Regions from separate parts of the Pseudomonas petroselini genome, predicted to be linked through region 1. Evidence: predicted binding sites of a transcription regulator. Region 1 holds the regulator's gene; each other region holds the start of a gene.
The links. The regulator FliA, encoded in region 1, starts transcription of late flagellar genes. The targets are predictions, from matches to a motif close to CTAAAGTTTNNNNNNNNNNNGCCGNTAA.

Region 1 (4,333 bases):
CCATGCCGACGCCACGGCCGGACACGTCGGAGATCTCGGTCTTGGTCGAGAAGCCCGGGGCAAAGATCAGGTTGTAGCACTCGGTGTCGGTCAGGCGGTCGGCGGCGTCCTTGTCCATCACGCCACGCTTGACTGCGATGCTGCGCAAGATGTTCGGGTCCATGCCCTTGCCGTCATCGGTGATCGACAGCAGGATGTGGTCGCCTTCTTGCTCCGCCGCCAGGATCACCTTGCCGCCACGGGACTTGCCCGAGGCTTCGCGTTCTTCCGGGGTTTCCACGCCGTGGTCGACGGCGTTGCGCACCAAGTGGACCAGCGGGTCGGCCAGGGCCTCGACAAGGTTTTTGTCGAGGTCGGTTTCTTCACCCACCAGTTCCAGGTTGATCTCTTTCTTGAGCTGGCGAGCCAGGTCACGAACCAGCCGTGGGAAGCGGCCGAAGACTTTCTTGATCGGCTGCATCCGCGTTTTCATCACGGCGGTCTGCAGGTCGGCGGTCACCACGTCGAGGTTCGACACGGCCTTCTGCATGGCTTCATCGCCGCTGCTCAGGCCCAGGCGGACCAGGCGGTTACGCACCAGCACCAGTTCGCCGACCATGTTCATGATGTCGTCCAGGCGCGCGGTATCAACCCGCACGGTGGTTTCGGCTTCACTGGCGGGCTTCTCGGCAACCGGTGCCGCTGCAGCACGTGCAGGCGCCGGAGCGGCGGCCGGTGCGGGCGCAGGTTTGGCGGCCGGTGCAGGGGCGGCGGCTTTGGCGGCAACCGGTGCAGCAGTGGCCACCGCAGCGGCCGGAGCAACTTCGCTGAACTTGCCCTTGCCGTGCAACTCGTCCAGCAGGGATTCGAATTCGTGATCGGAAATCAACCCATCGCCTGCCGGTGCAGCAGCGGCAGGCGCCGCAGTGCTGGCAGCCGCTGCAGGCGCGGCGGCGACGGCCGGCAAGGCATCGGCCGCGAAGGTGCCCTTGCCATGCAGTTGGTCGAGCAACGCTTCAAATTCGTCGTCGGTGATGTCAGTGCTGACGGGCGCGGCAGGTGCCGCGGCAGCAGCAGCCGGTGGCACGGCGTCGGCCGCGAACTGGCCTTTGCCGTGCAACTGGTCGAGCAGGGATTCGAACTCAGCGTCGGTAATGTCTTCGCTGGTCGGCGCCGCTGCCGGAGCAACGGCGGCCGGTGCTTCTGCCTCGGCCTTGACGGCACTGAGGGAGTTGAGCAGCTGTTCGAACTCGCTGTCGGTCACATCCGCTTCGGGCTCTGCCACAGGTTCCGGCGCCGCTTCAGCCACCGGCGCAGCCGACAGGTCGGCAGGCTCGGCATAGCGCGCCAGGGCGGCCAGCAGTTCCGGGGTGGCTGCGGTGATCGGGGCACGTTCGCGCACTTCGCTGAACATGCCGTTGACCGCATCGAGTGCTTCGAGAATCACGTCCATCAACTCCGAATCAACGTGACGCTCACCCTTGCGCAGGATGTCGAACACGTTCTCGGCGATGTGGCAGCACTCCACCAGCTCATGGAGCTGGAGGAAGCCGGCGCCCCCTTTTACAGTATGAAAACCGCGAAAAATTGCATTGAGCAGGTTCGCATCATCCGGGCGGCTTTCCAGCTCGACCAGTTGTTCGGACAGTTGCTCTAAAATTTCGCCGGCCTCTACAAGGAAATCCTGAAGGATCTCTTCATCGGCGCCGAAGCTCATGGGTGTGCTCCTTAGAAGCCTAAACTGGATAACAGGTCATCTACGTCATCCTGACCTGACATAACGTCTTCACGTTTATCGGCATGAATCTGCGGACCTTCACCCTTGGCGAGATGTTTTTGTGGATCTTTTTCCGAGAGGATCGCTTCGCGGTCATGTTCAATGCCGGCGAAACGATCAACCTGGCCTGCCATAAGCACCAATTTGAGCAAGTTGCTTTCCACTTCGGTGACCAATTGGGTCACACGCTTGATCACCTGACCGGTGAGGTCCTGGTAATCCTGGGCCAGCAGAATGTCGTTGAGGTTGCTGGAAACCGTGCGGTTTTCCTGCTCGCTGCGTGACAAGAACCCGTCGACCCGACGCGCCAACTCACGAAACTCTTCAGCCCCGACTTCGCGGCGCATGAAGCGGCCCCAGTCGTGGCTCAAGGCCTGGGCCTCGGTGGCCATGCCGTTGACCAGAGGCGTGGCGTTTTCCACCAGGTCCATGGTGCGGTTGGCCGCCGCCTCAGTCAGCCTGACCACATAGGACAGGCGTTCGGTGGCATCGGTGATCTGCGAGATCTCTTCGGCCTGGGGCATATGCGGGTCAATCTGGAAATTGACGATCGCACTGTGCAGCTCGCGCGTGAGCTTGCCCACTTCCTGATACAGGCCGCGGTCACGGGTCTGGTTGAGCTGATGGATAAGTTGTACTGCGTCGCCAAAGTGGCCTTTTTCAAGGCTGTCGACCAGCTCGCGAGCATGTTTTTTCAGGGTCGACTCAAACTCGGCCTGCGATGATTCGTTATGGTCCATAGCTCCCCCGTGGCAGCATCAATGACCGATGCGTTCGAAGATTTTTTCGATCTTCTCTTTCAAGGCCAATGCAGTGAATGGCTTGACCACGTAACCGTTAACCCCGGCTTGGGCGGCTTCGATGATCTGTTCACGCTTGGCTTCGGCGGTCACCATCAGCACGGGAAGGCTGCGTAGTTTTTCGTCAGCGCGCACGTGGCGCAGCAAGTCGATACCGGTCATGCCCGGCATGTTCCAGTCCGTTACCAGAAAGTCGATGCTCCCGCTGTTGAGGATCGGAATCGCCGTAATGCCGTCATCCGCCTCGACCGTGTTAGTGAACCCAAGGTCACGCAACAGGTTTTTTATGATCCGCCGCATCGTTGAAAAGTCATCAACGATGAGGATTTTCATGTTCTTGTCCAATTCGACCTCCAAGCAGTCTTAAACGCGCCCAGCACCTGGACGCGCCATTTCAATCAACAGGCATTACACAAAAAGGACGCCTCGGGCACCACGGGTCGAACCCGCGAAGGCTAGCTGCCCTCGCGGTATCGTCTGCAGTGTCCCCACACTGCCTGTCAGCGCGCTCGCCACTCTCCCAAACGCCCCCGCAAGCGGGCTGCGCACTGGCTGTGCAACTGGCTGACCCGCGATTCGCTGACCCCCAGGACCTCACCGATTTCCTTGAGGTTCAGCTCTTCGTCGTAGTACAGCGCCAACACCAACCGCTCACGCTCCGGCAAATTGGCAATCGCGTCCGCCAGCGCACCCTGGAAGCGTTCATCTTCCAGGTCACGCGACGGCTCCATATGAGCACTCGCGCCGTCCTCGTGCAGCCCTTCGTGCTCGCCGTCCTGCAAGAGGTCGTCGAAACTGAACAGGCGGCTGCCCAAGGTATCGTTCAAAATCCCGTAATAATCGTCGAGACTCAATTGGAGTTCGGCCGCAACTTCGTGATCTTTAGCGTCGCGACCGGTTTTTGCTTCAATTGCGCGAATTGCGTCACTGACCATGCGCGTATTGCGATGCACCGAGCGTGGCGCCCAGTCACCTTTACGCACCTCGTCGAGCATCGCGCCACGGATACGGATCCCCGCATACGTCTCGAAGCTCGCCCCCTTGCTCGCATCGTATTTGGTCGACACTTCGAGCAAACCGATCATGCCCGCCTGGATCAGGTCTTCGACCTGCACGCTGGCGGGCAGGCGTGCCAGCAAGTGATAGGCGATGCGCTTGACCAGTGGCGCGTAGCGCTCGATCAACTCACCCTGGCTGTCACGGGCCGACTTTTTGTAAGCGTTATAGCCGTTCGCTGTCATAGCACGGGTCCTGCGCTCGTCTGATGCACCAATCGCTCGACGAAAAACTCCAGATGCCCCCGAGGGTTGGCGGGCAACGGCCAGGTATCGACCTTCTGGGCAATAGCCTTGAACGCCAATGCGCATTTGGAACGAGGGAACGCTTCGTAGACTGCACGCTGCTTTTGCACAGCCTTGCGCACACACTCGTCGTAGGGAACTGCGCCGACGTATTGTAAGGCGACATCGAGGAAGCGATCCGTGACCTTGGTCAACTTGGCGAACAGGTTGCGCCCTTCCTGCGGGCTCTGGGCCATGTTGGCCAGGACGCGGAAGCGGTTCATGCCGTAGTCACGATTAAGCAGTTTGATCAGGGCGTAGGCGTCGGTGATCGAGGTGGGTTCGTCGCAGACCACCAGCAATACTTCCTGCGCGGCGCGCACGAAGCTGACCACGGACTCGCCGATCCCGGCCGCGGTGTCAATCACCAGCACGTCGAGGTTGTCGCCGATATCACTGAAGGCCTGGATCAGCCCGGCATGCTGTGCCGGGCTCAG
Region 2 (4,333 bases), 740 kb from region 1:
CATGGCTGGCTTCTTCCATTACCTCGACCATGAGCACGGTATCGCATTCGATATCAACGGCCTGTAGTGAGGCGAGATCGAACGACAGCTGATCACCTAGGATCAGGCGAAGGCTGCTAGCTCTATTCATCATTACCTCTTGCAGGCGACGTCTTGCTGCCAGGGGCGCGTTTGGTATCAGGCACTACGCAGCCCATATCGCGACACCGGACGCTGCCATCAGGATGGGGCAGCCATGCTAGATGCGGACGCAAGCGACAAAATAGGCGATAGCCAAGGTTTAGAAGTGGCCTAGTCGAACGCCATGATAACGGCTCCGCCCAGATACCAAGGCCCGCTGCTCGCCAGCTCCAAAGCGTAGCGTCTAAGCCAGTGACCCAGGTTCCATCGCCCAACCTGGCGTGCAGTATCGACTGCATTTCAACGAACGTGAACCCAAGAGATTTTGCGTCGAAGGTAGGATCGCTGATGTCCACAAACAGGAGACGATCCGGTGCTGCTCGCGCATTTAGGATCTTGATCTCCCGGGCGCAAAGAGGGCACTCGCCGTCGAAATAAAGCGTCAGTGGCCACCGATTATTCTTGTACAACTACCGATACCTTGTATAAGTTTTTAGACAAGATATGCTCAAAAAACTTCGATGACAACCGGGCCTAATCCTCGAAACGAAATCAGGTTCCAAGCGGTGCCTGATCGGGGATTTCAGGTTTGCTTCTGGGACTGGAGCTAAGACGTGTGGCCACGGCAGCTTGCCGACCTGATTGTGACGTTCGTCGCCTCACTGCTTTTCGTTCGTCTGATAGCTAAACGTGTTGCTGATCACGCCGATAAACCTTTTAACACCCAACAGGCGGTTTTCCATGTTCAATAAAAAAATCAAGAATCAGCTTGGGGCTCAAACAGCCGAGTTGTCGGAGTTGCGCCAACTGCGTGATGGCCTACACCGTGAAATGCTGACGCTGAGTATCGATACTAATTTTGCAATTACCGCCTGCAACGACAATTTTGCACAGGCTTTGGGGTACACCCAGAATCAGCTTATAGGTCGTGCCATGGCCGACATTGTTCCGCAGTACGTTTCCAAGCTTCCCTGTTTTCACAATTTTCGGGCGGCTGTCGCCGCCGGTAAGTCGATATCTGATGAATACAGGTACCTGCATGCTGACGGCTCATTAGTGTGGATTCATGCTCATTGGCAACCCGTAGCTGATTCGACTGGCCGGTTGAGTCATATCGCAGGCTATGCGACGAACATTACGTCCAGAGTGGAAAAAGCATCGGAAAACGCCTCGTTCATTGACGCGCTACTGCGCTCGACGGCGGTTATTGAGTTCGATCTGTCCGGGCATGTAATCATGGCGAATGAGCAGTTTTTAAAAGCGATGGGTTACAGCCTGGGACAAGCGCAAGGAAGTCACCATCGTATTTTCTGTCGGCCAGAGGAGGCTTCTTCCCAGCAATACAGGGATTTTTGGTTGACGTTGAACAAGGGTGAGTTTGTCGCTGGCCGATTCCAACGTGTTGATAGTCGGGGTCAGACGGTATGGCTGGAGGCGAGCTATAACCCGGTCTACGACACCGAAGGAACACTGCGCAAGGTAGTTAAGTTTGCAACGGTTATTACCGAACAGGTTGCCCGTGAACACCAAGTCAGTGATGCTGCACAAACGGCATTTGAAATCTCCCAGCAGACTGACGTTACTGCTCAACGTGGTGCGATAGTGGTTAACGACACTATGCACACCATGCGCAAAGTCGCTGGGGATATGCAGGCTGCCTCGGGTGGTGTCGAAGCGCTTGGAAAGCAGTCGCTGTTAATCAGTTCGATCATTCAGACCATCAGTAGTATTGCTCAGCAAACGAACCTTTTGGCATTGAACGCTGCGATTGAGGCTGCACGCGCAGGTGAGCAAGGCCGAGGTTTTGCAGTCGTCGCGGATGAGGTTCGACAATTGGCCGGGCGCACCAGCACCGCGACTGAGGAAATCGCATCAGTTGTTTTGGAAAATCAAAAGCTGGTGGGTCAAACCATAGCGGAGATGGCGAACAGTAAGTCCCAAGCTGAGCAAGGTCTTGAGCTAGCCACGCAGGCAGGGCAAGTTATTGTTGAAATTCAGGACGGAGCCAAGAAAGTTGTTGAAGCGGTTGGTAAGTTTGCGACTCAGGTGGCTTAGCACGCTCAATCGTACTGCGTTGGAGTTCGCCCCTAGGGAGTTGTCGAGTGTGTGCAAAGTGAGCTGAACAACACATGCTTGGCGAGAGCGACGGTTCGGGCTTGTTAGGTTTGTCGTTGAGCTTTGGCCTTCGTTACCAGTCATAGTCATATCCGGCAAACCAACCTCGCTTGGCTAGTTGTTCAGTTACGTCATGACGCCCGCGTCACCAAAAAAACCGGTGGTGTCTGATAGTAAATACCTGCCAGCGACGCCATCGACACCTCGGTCTCGCGGTCGAAGTACGATAGAAAATGCCAGCCGCCAGTTGTACTCCCCACGTGTGGAAAATTGATCGCAGCTTTATCTGTTATGTAGTGCTCGCGTGAGACGCGTTTGAGATCAAAATCGAACAGTGGCTGCCTCATGGGAGCTTTTTGAGCCGGGCTAAACCCTGTTTGATGTGGCCAGAGTTCTCGCCGATGGCCTCAAGAGCTCCCCGAACGTTATTTCCAACATCTGCATGTCCGTGAGCTTCGACGTGGAGGGTCAACTCCATCAGGGCTGCCTCTAGGGAAAGCTGGTTTTCGTACATTCTTTCCAAAATGTCTGAAAGCGAGTATTCACCGGGCATTTTTCATCTCCTTGTTGGGAAACGACAGAATAGCAGGAGGAGAAAATGATATTGCAATGAGCTCTTCGCAATCGCTTTCAGCGGAGTCGTTGACACGCCGACTGACTTCCTCCATTTAAAGCGCTATCAGCGTTCGCGGGATTCACATGGCTATTGAGCCAAGCGAGCTTTCAAGCTGGCGACTTCCGCTTCAAGTTCACGCACTCGTTCGCGGGACTCAAATTCAACGCTGACGTCCTTCTGGATGCCGATGTAATAGGTGAGCTGATCCGCCTCGTTAAAAACCGGAGTAATCGACAGCTCATTCCAGAAGGCACTACCGTCCTTACGATAGTTACGAATGATTTGCCGGCAGGGCTCATGCATCTTTATCGCCTCTCGGATAACAGCCAAGCCCGCTTGGTCTCGGTCTTCACCCTGCAGGAAGCGGCAGTCCTGATACAGAATTTCGTCAAGGCTGTAACCCGTTAGGCGCTGGAAGGCAGGGTTAGCGTAAATTAGGATGTTCTCATCGCCTTCCTGCTCAGCAATCACAATGCCGTCATCCGAGGTTTCAACCATCAGTTTCAGCAGTTCTGCGTCGATCATTTTCGGGGCCCGGTGAATTTCACATCATTCTAGGACAACTTGGGGGTTGTTAGCGTTTTCGAGATCATTTGAAATATATCTATGACTTACCACGAACGCACTGCTGCACAACAGCACAGGGAAATGGTGGGGGCGCTGCAAGAACCAAGTAGATGACTGATGGAGCGAAGGTGCACAGGCTTCGCTACAACGTCCCGTTCAACAGGTCAGCGCTGCAGTCATGTAGTCCACGTTGCCATCAATATCTCGCCCAAGCGGGGCTTTTGGGCCTACAGTCTTGAGTGTCGCTCACTGCAAGGAATACAAATGAACGTGTTGCCTTCAACCTCTCCGCCAAAGCACGTCAGCCTGCTGGGTTATGGCGGTCTGTTGCCGTTTATTTTTCTGGCGCTGCTGATCCCGTTCTCTCTCGACTATCGAACGTTGTTTGAGATCGCGCTTGTAAACTATGGCGCAGTCATCCTGAGCTTCGTCGGAGCCTTGCACTGGGGCTTCGCTATGACCGTGCAAGACATAAGTGCCGAGCAGCGTCGTGACCGGTTTATCTGGAGCGTCATTCCTGCGCTTACTGCTTGGGTAGCCACGTTATTGCCAATGCCATTGGGTTGCTTGCTGTTGGTCATCGGCTTAGTTGCCCAGCTCCGGCAGGACAGCCAGCTGTTGCGGGTTATGAGCTTGCCCGCCTGGTACCTGCCGATGCGATTACGGCTTACCCTCGTGGCGAGCGCCTGCTTGCTGCTTGCCGCGCTCGTTGAGGCGCTCCATTCGTGAAGTCTCGTGTGCCCGACTCACTTCCATCCAAGCACCGCGTGTGAATTAAGACGAGGCTGTTGAGCCTTTTGGCTGGTGGAAGGTGACATGGGGTCAGTAGCAAACGGAGCGCGCAGGCGGGAGGATGGAAGCCCACAGGGCCAAGACTTGGCAACATCGAGGCTTAGTTTACGACAGCCGTCCTCG
Region 3 (4,333 bases), 1.3 Mb from region 1:
CGCAGACGCTTGCGTCACCTGCTCCCGCGCCGTGGCAGCCAGGCTCAACCCCAGCAATACCCCGGCCACACACACCCTGGACAACCCATTGGAAATAATCACGCAGACTCCACCGTCAGATTTAACCGCCTCACAAGGGGCAATAACCCCACCGTAAGAACGCAAACCAGCGGGAATAATTTAGCGTGGAGGGAGAGTTAGTTGGGGCCGCGCGGATGTGACAAAACGGATACCGACGAAATTTCTACATCCTTCACTTCATGATTTCGCTCGCTCGTTCGTCTTATTAACTAAGAGCGCTCATTTTTTCCTGATCAGGCTCTGAAAAGGAGTTTTTGCATGTACAACCCGCAAGTGCCCACGGATGGACATTCATCGGCTGCCGAGGCCAATTTCGGCAGCGGTACACAGGCATTCGGCAAAGTGCCCGAACAGCAAGGCAACCAGCGTATCCGCCATTTGCTCAAGTGTTTTGGCTTGCGCACCAGCCTGATCCGGCTGAAGGTCATCGACGCCCTGCTCACCGCCGCCGACAACCAGCGCACCCTGGGTGTGCGCGGCGTACACAGCCATTTATTGGAGCTGGGTATCCCGCTGTCGTTTCTCAGCGTGCGCGAGGTGCTCAAGCGCCTGTGCAGCGAGGGCGTGATCACCCTCAATGCGGATAAAAGCTACAGCCTCCATGAAGAGGCTGCCAAGGTGCTCGAAGGTCGCGCCTGATGGGCGCCCTGTCGCTTAGAGCTTGACCTTGCGGCGCATGATGCCGTTGATCACCACCACGACCACTGCGACGGCAATGGCGATGGTCTGGAATGTCTTCTCGCTGATAACCCCGGTGTTCTGCAAATAGGACAGGCCAAACATCGTCGCCAGTACGGCCAGGGCAATCAGAATCGAGTACTTCAAACGCTGCTTTTGTGTCATGACGGGTTCCTGAACTTGAAGAATAGAGCCGGTGTGAATCGCCGGACCTGCGCGGCAGATAAGCGCCAGCACGTCAGGCAGGCGCTTATGGTACAGGCGATGAAAAACTTTGGCTCGACCAATCAGCCCGCATCCACCTCACGCCGTAACCCGGTGCCGGGCTGGGCGCAAAGTGCTACCAGCCAATCCACAAACACCCGTACCCGCTGGGACAATTGGCGATGCGGCGGGTACAACGCCGACAGTGCCATGGTTGGCACCTTCACCTGGGGTAATACTTCCACTAAAGATCCCTCGGCCAATTGACGCATCGCGTGATAATGCGGCGCCTGGATCAAGCCGAACCCGGCCTCACACGCGGCGAAATAGCCGTCGGAACTGTTCACCGCCAAGCCCTTCGACAGGTTCAACGTGTGCAAGTGGCCGCCGACCTGGAACTCCAGGCCAAACCGTTTGCCACTCGCGCTGGAGACGTATTCGACCATCTGATGGTTGGCCAGGTCATCAAGCGACGCGGGCACTCCCCTGCGCGCCAGATACTCCGGACTCGCCAGGGTCAGTTGATCCATCATCGCCAACGGCCGCGCCACCAGCGACTCGTCCAGCGCAAGGCCGCCACGCAGCACGCAATCCACACCCTCACGGATCAGGTTCACCGGGCGGTCGTTAAGGCCGACCTCCAGTTCGATCTGTGGGTAGCGCGCGGTGAACGCGGGCAACGCAGGGATCACGATCAACCTTCCGATTCCCGAGGGCATGTCCACGCTCAACGTGCCGCGTGGGTTCTGTCGCAGGGTGGAAAAGACCGCCTCGGTTTCTTCCAGGTCGGTCAGCAGTTGCACGCATCGTTGGTAATACGCCGCACCGTCCAGCGTCGGGCTGACTTGCCGCGTGGTGCGTTGCAACAGTTGCACGCCCAAGTGCGCTTCCAGCTGCTTGATCAGCACGGTCACCGACGCGCGCGGCAGTTGCAGGCTGTCGGCGGCCTTGGCGAAGCCACGCAGTTCGACGATGCGTGTGAACACGCGCATTGCGTTGAAACGGTCCAAAGGCAGCTCCTCGAACTGATTATTCAGATAATACGAATAGTGATAGTGCTTTTAGCCGGTTTATCCCGATTTTGTCGAGCGTGACAATGCAGGCCTTCCCACCCAAGGCGCTGAAACCATGCACACACGTCAACTCGGAACAAACGGCCCGCTCGTCTCCGCCATCGGCCTCGGCTGCATGGGCATGAGCGATTTCTACACACCCGGCAGCGACACCCGCGAAGCCACCGCGACCCTGCACCGTGCGCTGGAGTTGGGCATCAACTTTCTCGACACCGCCGACATCTACGGCCCGCACACCAATGAACAACTGATTGGCCAAGCCATCGCCGGCAAACGTGACCAGGTGTTCCTGGCCAGCAAGTTCGGGATTGTGCGCGACCCGGCACACCCGGCGCAGCGTGGCGTGAACGGCCGCCCCGACTACATCCGCGAGGCTATCAACGGCACGCTGCGACGCCTGGGCGTGGAGACCCTCGATCTGTATTACCAGCACCGTATCGACCCGGACGTCGCCATCGAAGAAACCGTCGGTGCCATGGCCGAATTGGTCCAGCAGGGCAAAGTGCGCTACCTGGGCTTGAGCGAAGCCTCGGCCGCGACGCTTGAACGCGCGCACAAGGTGCACCCGATCAGCGCGTTGCAAAGCGAGTACTCGCTGTGGAGCCGCGACCAGGAACACAACGGCTGCCTCGCCGCCTGCCGGCGCCTGGGCATCGCGTTCGTGCCTTACAGCCCGCTGGGCCGTGGTTTTCTAACCGGTGCGCTGAAAAACCCGGATGACTTCGGTGCCGATGACTACCGTCGGTTCAGCCCGCGCTTCCAGGGTGAGAACTTTGGCAAAAACCTCGAACTGGTGAAGCAGGTACAAACGCTGGCAGCCGACAAAGGCGTGAGCGCCGGACAACTCGCGCTGGCCTGGGTGTTGGCGCAGGGTGACTTCATCATTCCGATCCCCGGCACCAAGCAGCGCAGGTATCTGGAAGAAAACGCGGCGGCGGTGTCGATCAGCCTCAGCCAGGCAGAGCTCGCGGCACTGGAGGCGATCTTCCCCATCGAGGCAACCGCAGGCTTGCGTTACCCCGAGGCGGTAATGGCCATGTTGGATATCTGAATAAAATGCCAGTCAGTTAAGGGTAAGCACCGTACCTGTGGCGAGGGAGCTTGCTCCCGCTGGGTCGCGAAGCGGCCCCAGCTCTTTGTTTCAAAAGACTGGGACTGCTACGCAGTCCAGCGGGAGCAAGCTCCCTCGCCACGGGTTACTTTTCGCTCTTGCTGCTTCTTAACTGACTGGCATTACACTCACCCGGCGCTCTTTTTTCTTGCACGACCGTACCTAAAGCTCCGCCTTCCCAAGCCGATAGCCCTACGAAGCTCTAACAAAGCCGCGTCGACAATAAACGCTTCGTAAGGACGACCTCATGCCCCCACTGCGCTCTATCCAAGCCCGCTATACCCTGTTCCTGGTGCTGTTCGTCCTGGTGTTATTTGTGTTGACCGTGGTGGGCATCGGCCAGCTGGTCGCGCCCACGCTGCGACAGACAGAAGAACAGGTGGTGCTCAACCGCATCGCCGAGGTCGCCGAGCAGATTCAGGGCGAACTGAACAAGGTTCAGTCCCAACAACGCACCATCACCCAGACCATCCCACTGCTCGACAGCGATGCCATCGACAAGGTCCTGCCCGGCCTGGTCGACCAGTATGGCGAGCTGAAAGTCTTCGGGGGCGGGATCTGGCCGTTGCCCAACCAGCGCACACCGGGGCGTAACAAACACAGCACGTTCTGGCACCGAGATGCCTCGGGCAAGCTGGCGGTGAATACGTTCTGGAACAGCGACCCCGCGCCCAACTATTACGACCAGAGCTGGTACAAAGGTGGCTTGGCCTCGCCGCGCGGTCAATGTGCCTGGGCGGCCGCCTACAAGGACGACGCCAGCCAGGAGCCGCGCACCAACTGCGCCATGGCCATCCAGCGCGACGGCGTGCCTTATGGTGTCGCGACCATCGACGTGACCCTGGGCTTCTTCAATGACCTGGTGGCCAGCAAAGAGAAAGACATCGGCGGGCAAATGCTGATCGTCGAAGGTGACGGCAAGATCATCAGCAACAGCACCCGCATCAGCGGTCCGGTGGTGCTGAAGAACATCAGCGAACTCACCGGCACTTCGGCGTTTGCGGCCCAGGTCAGCAAAGCCCTGGCCCACCGCGACCAAGCGCTGCAACGCAACGAGTTCGACAACCAGGGCGTGGCCAGCACTTTTTACATGCGCCCTATCGGTGGCACGCCATGGTTCCTCGCCACCGCCCTGCCCACCTCACTGATTACCGCCCAGCGTGATGACGTGCTGGGCACCCTGGCC

Region 2: the regulator FliA is predicted to act here: its motif matches at 1,676-1,703, upstream of ACI512_RS22935 (methyl-accepting chemotaxis protein).
Region 3: the regulator FliA is predicted to act here: its motif matches at 3,310-3,337, upstream of ACI512_RS20480 (methyl-accepting chemotaxis protein).

The regions. Positions count from the first base shown of each region.
Region 1 covers NZ_CP173614.1:5,740,335-5,744,667, forward strand. Annotated here, with positions in the region: gene ACI512_RS26410 (chemotaxis protein CheA) at 1-1,696, opposite strand, end outside; gene ACI512_RS26415 (protein phosphatase CheZ) at 1,708-2,496, opposite strand; gene ACI512_RS26420 (chemotaxis response regulator CheY) at 2,515-2,889, opposite strand; gene fliA (RNA polymerase sigma factor FliA) at 3,057-3,797, opposite strand; gene fleN (flagellar synthesis regulator FleN) at 3,794-4,333, opposite strand, start outside.
Region 2 covers NZ_CP173614.1:5,003,625-5,007,957, reverse strand. Annotated here, with positions in the region: gene ACI512_RS22950 (cryptochrome/photolyase family protein) at 1-130, opposite strand, end outside; gene ACI512_RS22945 (thiol-disulfide oxidoreductase DCC family protein) at 123-590, opposite strand; partial or broken gene ACI512_RS22940 (PAS domain-containing protein) at 862-1,632, shown strand; gene ACI512_RS22935 (methyl-accepting chemotaxis protein) at 1,738-2,175, shown strand; partial or broken gene ACI512_RS22930 (hypothetical protein) at 2,336-2,582, opposite strand; gene ACI512_RS22925 (hypothetical protein) at 2,579-2,788, opposite strand; gene ACI512_RS22920 (PAS domain-containing protein) at 2,939-3,376, opposite strand; gene ACI512_RS22915 (DUF3429 domain-containing protein) at 3,683-4,147, shown strand.
Region 3 covers NZ_CP173614.1:4,462,525-4,466,857, forward strand. Annotated here, with positions in the region: gene ACI512_RS20455 (acylase) at 1-102, opposite strand, end outside; gene ACI512_RS20460 (fe2+ zn2+ uptake regulation protein) at 340-720, shown strand; gene ACI512_RS20465 (hypothetical protein) at 736-924, opposite strand; gene ACI512_RS20470 (LysR family transcriptional regulator) at 1,047-1,973, opposite strand; gene ACI512_RS20475 (aldo/keto reductase) at 2,092-3,087, shown strand; gene ACI512_RS20480 (methyl-accepting chemotaxis protein) at 3,395-4,333, shown strand, end outside.